One region of the Pseudomonas tructae genome, then DNA from elsewhere that is predicted to be linked to it. Evidence: predicted binding sites of a transcription regulator. Region 1 holds the regulator's gene; the other holds the start of a gene.
The links. Region 1 encodes FliA, which starts transcription of late flagellar genes. Its sites were predicted from a motif close to CTAAAGTTTNNNNNNNNNNNGCCGNTAA; they were not measured.

Region 1 (4,322 bases):
GCGCGCAGCTGCTGGTGGTCATGTTCGATACCGGCAAAACGGTCGACCTGGCTTGCCATCAGCACGAGCTTGAGCAGATTGCTTTCTACTTCGGTGACCAGCGTCGTGACGCGCTTGATCACCTGGCCGGTCAGGTCTTGGTAGTCCTGGGCCAGAAGAATGTCATTGAGGTGCCCGGCGACCTTGCGGTTGCCTTCCTCGCTGCGCGTCAGGAAACTGTCGACACGCTTGGCCAACTCACGGAACTCCGGCGCCGCCACTTCGCGGCGCATGAAACGCTGCCAGTCGACGCTCAGTTCCCTGGCTTCGTCGCTCAACGCGTTGAGAACCGGTGTACTGGCTTCGACCAGGTCCATGGTGCGATTGGCCGCGCCCTCGGTCAGCTTGACCACATAGGACAGGCGTTCGGTCGCGTCGGTAATCTGCGACACTTCCTCGGCCTGCGGCATGTGCGGGTCGATCTGGAAGCTGACGATCGCACTGTGCAACTCGCGGGTAAGTTTGCCGACTTCCTGGTACAGGCCTAGGTCACGGGTCTGGTTCAGCTGATGGATCAGTTGCACCGCGTCGCCGAACTTGCCTTTCTCAAGGCTGTCGACCAGTTCCTTGGCGTGCTTCTTGAGTGTCGACTCGAACTCGCCCAAGGATGATTGTGTTTGCTCCATAGCGCCCCCGTGGCGTACCTCAGCTATTGACGCGCTCGAAGATTTTTTCGATTTTTTCTTTCAGCACCTGGGCAGTGAACGGCTTGACCACATAGCCGTTGACTCCGGCCTGGGCGGCTTCGATGATCTGCTCGCGCTTGGCTTCGGCGGTCACCATCAGCACCGGCAGGTGTTTCAGGCGCTCATCAGCCCGTACCTTGCGCAGCAGGTCGATGCCGGACATGCCAGGCATGTTCCAGTCGGTCACCAGAAAATCGAAGTGGCCGCTTTCGAGCATCGGCAGCGCAGTGTTGCCGTCGTCGGCTTCCTGGGTGTTGGTAAAGCCCAGATCACGCAACAGGTTCTTGATGATCCGCCGCATCGTCGAGAAGTCGTCCACGATGAGGATTTTCATGTCTTTGTTCAATTAGACCTCCAAGCAGTCTTTAACGCGTTCAGCGCGGAACGCGCATTCAATCAATTCGGTACTGCATTTCACGACTGCATTGAACCGGTGTTCAACGCGCTCGCCATTCCCCCAGGCGACCACGCAAACGTGCCGCGCACTGGCTGTGCAACTGGCTGACGCGCGATTCGCTCACCCCCAGGACCTCACCGATCTCCTTGAGGTTGAGCTCTTCGTCGTAGTACAGCGCCAGCACCAGACGCTCACGTTCGGGCAGGTTGGCAATGGCATCGGCCAAGGCTGCCTGAAAACGCTCGTCTTCCAGGTCGCGCGAAGGCTCGAGCTGGGCACTGGCACCTCCCTCGTGCAGACCTTCATGTTCGCCGTCCTGCAGCAGGTCGTCGAAACTGAACAGGCGGCTGCCCAGGGTGTCATTCAAAATCCCGTAATAATCGTCGAGACTCAATTGAAGTTCGGCAGCAACTTCGTGATCTTTAGCGTCACGACCGGTTTTTGCTTCAATTGCACGAATCGCGTCACTGACCATGCGGGTATTGCGGTGTACCGAACGCGGTGCCCAATCGCCCTTGCGCACTTCATCGAGCATGGCCCCACGAATACGGATACCGGCATAGGTCTCGAAACTGGCACCCTTGCTCGCATCGTACTTGTTGGCGACTTCGAGCAAGCCGATCATCCCGGCCTGGATCAGATCCTCGACCTGAACACTGGCCGGCAGACGCGCCAGCAAGTGGTAGGCGATGCGCTTGACCAACGGCGCGTAACGCTCGATCAACTCGTACTGGGCGTCACGCGAAGCCTTGCTGTACATCCGATAACCGCTGGCGTTCATAGCACCGGACCTGCACTCGTCGGTTGCACCAGGCGTTCGACGAAGAACTCCAGGTGACCCCGTGGGTTGGCAGGCAGCGGCCAGGTGTCGACTTTCTGGGCAATGGCCTTGAATGCCAGCGCGCACTTGGAACGCGGGAAGGCTTCATAGACTGCTCGCTGCTTCTGCACCGCCTTGCGCACGCATTCGTCGTAAGGCACCGCGCCGACGTATTGTAGAGCGACATCCAGAAAGCGATCAGTGACCTTGGTCAACTTGGCGAACAGGTTGCGCCCCTCTTGAGGGCTCTGAGCCATGTTTGCCAGGACGCGGAAGCGGTTCATGCCGTAATCGCGATTGAGCAGCTTGATCAGGGCATAGGCATCGGTGATCGAGGTGGGCTCGTCGCAGACCACCAGCAACACCTCCTGGGCGGCGCGAACAAAGCTGACTACCGAGTCACCGATACCCGCAGCGGTGTCGATCACCAGCACATCGAGGTTGTCGCCGATCTCGCTGAAGGCCTGGATCAGTCCGGCATGCTGCGCCGGCGCCAGGTGCACCATGCTTTGCGTACCCGAAGCCGCCGGCACGATGCGTACGCCACCAGGGCCTTGCAGCAGCACTTCGCGCAGCTCGCAGCGGCCTTCGATGACGTCGGCCAGGGTACGTTTGGGCGTCAGGCCCAGCAGCACGTCGACGTTGGCCAGGCCCAGGTCGGCGTCCAGCAGCATGACCCGACGGCCAAGCTCAGCCAGCGCCAGCGACAGGTTCACTGACACGTTAGTCTTGCCGACGCCACCTTTGCCACCGGTCACGGCGATCACCTGTACGGGATGCATGCTACCCATGTTTGTTCTTTACCTTGTCTTACTTAGACCGAGGCCACATGACTGGGCTGCGCTTTCAACACCTGAAAAATGCCTGGCAGACCATTGATGTAGGTACTTTGCAACGTATTCATATTCACCTCAGCCCACGCGTTTGCCAGGGCTGTGGTAGAGATCAGCGAACATGTCGGCCATGGCCTCTTCGCTGGGCTCGTCCTGCATCTGCACACTCACTGCGCGGCTGACCAACTGGTGCCGGCGCGGCAGGTGCAGGTCGTCAGGAATGCGCGGGCCATCGGTAAGATAGGCCACAGGCAGTTCGTGACTGATTGCCAGGCTCAATACTTCGCCGAGGCTGGCGGTTTCATCTAGCTTGGTCAGGATGCAACCGGCCAGGCCACAGCGCTTGTAGCTGTGGTAGGCGGCGGTCAGCACCTGCTTCTGGCTGGTGGTTGCCAGCACCAGATAATTCTTGGCCTGAATCCCGCGCCCGGCAAGGGTTTCGAGCTGCATACGCAGGGCCGGGTCGCTGGCTTGCAGGCCAGCGGTGTCGATCAGCACCACACGCTTGCGCAGCAGCGGGTCGAGCGCCTGGGCCAGCGACTGGCCCGGATCGACATGCGTGACCGAGACATTGAGGATCCGCCCCAGGGTCTTGAGTTGCTCCTGGGCACCAATCCGGAAACTGTCCATGCTCACCAGGGCCAGGTTGTGTGCACCGTACTTGAGCACGTAGCGCGCAGCCAGTTTGGCCAGGGTAGTGGTCTTGCCCATGCCGGCCGGACCGACCATGGCAATGACACCGCCCTCTTCAATCGGTTCGATTTCCGGCACCTGAATCATCCGCGCCAGATGGGCCAGCAGCATGCGCCAGGCTTGCCGAGGCTCTTCGATGCCGGTCGTCAGGTCGAGCAACTCACGGGCAATCGGCCCGGACAGGCCTATACGCTGCAGGCGCCGCCACAGGTTGGCTTGCTGCGGTTTGTTGCCTTGCAACTGGCTCCAGGCCAGCGAGCCGAGCTGCACTTCCAGCAGTTCACGCAAGCCCGACAGCTCCGAACGCATCGAGTCGAACAGGCGCTGATCAATCGGCGCAGCGACAGGTGCAGCCGGCGCCAGCGGTGCTTCAACTTCAGGATCTACCAGCGGCTCGGAAGCGGTCAGCGGCAGCCCGGCGAACAGCTGACGGTTGGCGTCCTCGCTCTCGCTGCGGGTGCTCAGCTCCGCCTGGGCGGTAACGATGCGCGACTGGGTCTTGCGCAACTCGTCTTCGAGCTCGATGTTCGGCACCCGAGGCGCCAGGGCGGACAGCTTGTAGTCCAGCGCAGCCGTCAGCTCGACACCGCCAGCAATCCGGCGGTTGCCGATGATGGCGGCGTCGGCCCCCAGCTCATCTCGAACCAGCTTCATGGCCTGACGCATATCGGCGGCGAAAAAACGCTTAACTTGCATAACCCACTACCTCAGCCGTTCGGGCCCACTGTGGCGACGATGGTAACTTGCTTGTTGTCAGGTATTTCCTGATACGCCAAAACATGCAAATTCGGTACAGCCAGGCGACCGAAGCGCGACAGCATGGCTCGTACCGGTCCTGCGACCAGGAGGATCGC
Region 2 (4,322 bases), 2.7 Mb from region 1:
GACGCTCAGGGCTCCACCAGTAACCGGTGTAGATCAGGCTGGCGTATTTCGGCATCAGCTCGTCTTTGAGGTGAGCGACTTCGCGGTCCAGAGTGATCGATTCGATGGCGCGGTGAGCACGCAGCATGATAGTGCCGCCCGGGGTTTCGTAGCAGCCACGGGACTTCATGCCGACGTAACGGTTTTCGACGATGTCCAGACGACCGATACCGTGAGCACCGCCGATCTTGTTCAGCGTCGCCAGCACGGTGGCCGGGGTCATTTCGACGCCGTCCAGCGCAACGATGTCGCCGTTACGGTAGGTCAGTTCCAGGTATTGCGGGGTATCAGGGGCGTTCTCAGGGGAGACGGTCCAGCGCCACATGTCTTCTTCGTGCTCGGTCCAGGTATCCTCCAGCACGCCACCTTCATAGGAGATGTGCAGCAGGTTGGCGTCCATCGAGTACGGCGATTTCTTCTTGCCATGACGTTCGATCGGGATACCGTGCTTCTCGGCATAGTCCATGAGCTTTTCACGGGACAGCAGGTCCCATTCACGCCACGGCGCGATGACCTTGACGCCCGGCTTGAGCGCGTAGGCGCCCAGTTCGAAACGGACCTGGTCGTTACCCTTGCCGGTCGCTCCATGGGAGATGGCGTCGGCCCCGGTTTCGTTGGCGATTTCGATCAGGCGCTTGGCGATCAGCGGACGAGCGATGGAAGTACCCAGCAGGTACTCGCCTTCATAGACGGTGTTGGCGCGGAACATCGGGAACACGAAGTCGCGTACGAACTCTTCGCGCAGGTCATCGATGTAGATTTCCTTGACGCCCATGGCCTGAGCCTTGGCGCGGGCCGGTTCGACCTCTTCGCCCTGACCCAGGTCAGCGGTGAAGGTCACCACTTCACAGTTGTAGGTATCCTGCAGCCACTTGAGAATCACCGAAGTATCAAGGCCGCCGGAATACGCCAGTACGACCTTTTTTACGTCCGCCATGCCATCACTCCACGGGGTTGTACGGAAAGCCGTCGATTCTACCGGCCTTGCGACAAAAATTACAGTGGGGCGACAGCTTGTGACGACAAAGCGACAAAAATTGTCGAGGCTGCGACGGACGGTCGCAGCTCAGGACTTGCTTGCAGGCTTCACCGTTTCAGTTGCGGCAGCCGGTGCAACCGGTGGCTTGGCCACAGGCTCGACAGGTTTTTCCTGCGGCTTTTCGACCGGCGTGACCCGATCCAGCTCAATGTTCACCCGCCGGTTGCGCGCGCGGTTGGCTGCACTGTTGTTGCTCGCCAGCGGATAGCGCTCGCCATGAAAGCGCAGGGTGATCTGCTCTTCGGGGACACCGTGGGCCTTGAGGTACTCCATGACCGCCAGCGCCCGGCGCCGGGACAGGTCACGGTTGGTCAGGCGATTGCCGCTGTTGTCGGAGTGACCGTCGAGTTGGATATGGTTGACCGTCGGGTCGGCCTTGAGGAAATCGAGGATTACATCCAGGCGTGCGCGGGCATCGCTGTCCAGGTCGATACCACCACCCGGAAAGCCGACCCGCGCCTGACGCACCTGGTCATAGTTCATCGGCAAGAGTTTCGCCGCACAGGCCTGGTAGTCCCCATAGGCCTTGCTGAACTTGACCGGCAGCACCCGCACTTCCATGGCCCGCCCGGCTTCGCCGGCGTAGTTGCGCACCACCGTGCTGCGGCCATCGAGCAGGCCATTGATCAGGCGGCTGGCCTGGCCCTGGGAGCTGGTAAAGAGCACGCCGCTGCGGGCCATGCGCACTGCCCCCAGGTTGATATCGCCACGCCCGGGCTGCCACGGCGCAGCCGCCGCCAGCAGGGTGGCGTTGCCGGTGCCGAGGACATTGCTGCTTGATCGCAATTGGAACGTCGGCTGCTCGCCGGCGCGACGAACGAACTCACCGCTGCCGAAATCGGCAATGGGTTGAACCAGCCGACATTCGAACTGATCGCCTTCGACCTTCCACTCGATGTTCTCCAGACGAGTCTGGAAGGTGAGTGCCATGGCGGGCATGCTGGCAAACACACTGAGCAGGGCTAGATAACGCTGGCGCACGGGCGGCTCCACAGATTTTCACGGTATACCTGCATGCTATCGGTCGAGCGCGGCAAAACTTGATAGCGAGTGCTCGTAACCGGCTTTTCCGGTAGCATTCACCTTGAGTTCGACCCGCCTGGAATCCCCAATGTCCGACCGCCTGACCCTCCTGCGTCCCGACGACTGGCACATCCATCTTCGTGATGGCGCTGTTTTGCCACATACCGTCGGCGACGTTGCGCGCACCTTTGCCCGCGCAATCATCATGCCCAACCTGGTACCACCGGTGCGCAATGCCGCCGAAGCCGCTGCCTACCGTGAGCGCATCCTCGCCGCACGCCCTGCCGGAAGCCGTTTCGAGCCGCTGATGGTGCTGTACCTCACCGACCGCACCCAGCCCGAGGAAATCCGCGCAGCCAAGGCCACAGGTTTTGTCCATGCTGCCAAGCTCTACCCGGCCGGTGCGACGACCAACTCCGATTCCGGCGTGACCAGCGTCGACAAGATCTTCCCGGTGCTCGAAGCCATGGCCGAGGTCGGCATGCTGCTGTTGGTCCACGGTGAGGTGACCCGCAGCGAAATCGACGTGTTCGACCGCGAGAAGCTGTTCATCGACGAACACCTGCGCCGAGTGGTCGAGCGCTTCCCGACCCTCAAGGTGGTGTTCGAGCACATTACCACCAGCGATGCCGTGCAGTTCGTCAACGAGGCTGCGGCCAACGTTGGCGCGACCATCACCGCCCAGCACCTGCTGTACAACCGCAACCACATGCTGGTGGGCGGGATTCGTCCGCACTTCTATTGCCTGCCGATCCTCAAGCGCAATACCCACCAGGTGGCCTTGCTGGACGCCGCCACCAGCGGCAACAGCAAGTTCTTCCTCGGCACCGACTCGGCCCCCCACGCCCAGCACGCCAAGGAAGCCGCCTGCGGCTGTGCCGGCTGCTACACCGCCTATGCCGCCATCGAGATGTACGCCGAGGCGTTCGAGCAGCGTAACGCACTGGACAAACTCGAAGGCTTCGCCAGCCTGCACGGCCCGGCCTTCTACGGCCTGCCGGCAAACACCGATACCATTACCCTGGTCCGCGACAGCTGGACCGCCCCAAGCAGCTTGCCGTTCGGCGAGCAGACCGTTATTCCGCTGCGCGCCGGTGAACAATTGCGCTGGCGCCTGCTGGAGGAAACTGAGTGAGCGAAGATCAGTACGAAGACGACCAGGAAGGTCATGGCGGCGGTCCGCGCCATCCAATGGCTGAACGCTTTCGCGGTTACCTGCCGGTAGTGGTCGACGTTGAAACCGGTGGTTTCAACAGCGCTACCGACGCCCTGCTGGAGATTGCCGCCGTCACCATCGGCATGGATGAGAAAGGCTTCCTGTTCCCGGAACACACCTATTTCTTCCGCGTCGAGCCCTTTGAAGGCGCCAACATCGAGCAAGCAGCCCTGGAGTTCACCGGGATCAAGCTTGACCACCCGCTGCGCATGGCGGTGAGCGAAGAGTCGGCCCTGACCGACATTTTCCGTGGCGTGCGCAAGGCACTGAAGGCCAACGGCTGCAAACGGGCGATCCTGGTCGGCCACAACAGCAGCTTCGACCTGGGCTTCCTCAACGCCGCCGTGGCCCGCCACGACATGAAGCGCAACCCGTTCCACCCGTTCTCAAGCTTCGACACCGCCACCCTGGCCGGTCTTGCCTATGGCCAGACCGTGCTGGCGCGGGCCTGCCAGAGCGCCGACATCGACTTCGATGGCCGTGAAGCGCACTCGGCGCGTTACGACACCGAGAAGACCGCCGAGCTGTTCTGCGGCATCGTCAACCGCTGGAAGGAAATGGGCGGCTGGCAGGACTTCAACGACTGATGTTGTAGGAGCGGGCTTGTCCCGCGATGCGGTGTAGCTGACAGAAAGCTATCGCGGGGCAAGCCCGCTCCTACAGGCATAAAAAAACCGGCCATCGAGGCCGGTTTTTTATGCCTGGCAATTACAGCTTGCCAGCGTTCTCGCTCAGGTAAGCGGCAACGCCTTCTGGCGAAGCGGTCATGCCCTTGTCGCCTTTTTTCCAGTTGGCAGGGCAGACTTCGCCGTGCTCTTCGTGGAATTGCAGGGCGTCAACCAGACGCAGCAGCTCGTCCATGTTACGGCCCAGCGGCAGGTCGTTGACGATCTGCGAGCGGACAACGCCCTTGTCGTCGATCAGGAAAGCGCCACGGAAAGCGACGCCGCCTTCGGACTCTACGTCGTAGGCCTTGGCGATGTCGTGCTTCATGTCAGCCGCCAT

Region 2: the regulator FliA is predicted to act here: its motif matches at 2,096-2,123, upstream of EXN22_RS21545 (flagellar protein MotY).

What each region holds. Positions count from the first base shown of each region.
Region 1 is NZ_CP035952.1:2,008,746-2,013,067, reverse strand. It holds gene EXN22_RS09320 (protein phosphatase CheZ) at 1-665, opposite strand, end outside; gene EXN22_RS09315 (chemotaxis response regulator CheY) at 685-1,059, opposite strand; gene fliA (RNA polymerase sigma factor FliA) at 1,163-1,903, opposite strand; gene fleN (flagellar synthesis regulator FleN) at 1,900-2,733, opposite strand; gene flhF (flagellar biosynthesis protein FlhF) at 2,854-4,164, opposite strand; gene flhA (flagellar biosynthesis protein FlhA) at 4,176-4,322, opposite strand, start outside.
Region 2 is NZ_CP035952.1:4,699,989-4,704,310, forward strand. It holds gene EXN22_RS21540 (argininosuccinate synthase) at 1-976, opposite strand, end outside; gene EXN22_RS21545 (flagellar protein MotY) at 1,106-2,059, opposite strand; gene pyrC (dihydroorotase) at 2,190-3,236, shown strand; gene rnt (ribonuclease T) at 3,293-3,904, shown strand; gene EXN22_RS21560 (peroxiredoxin) at 4,026-4,322, opposite strand, start outside.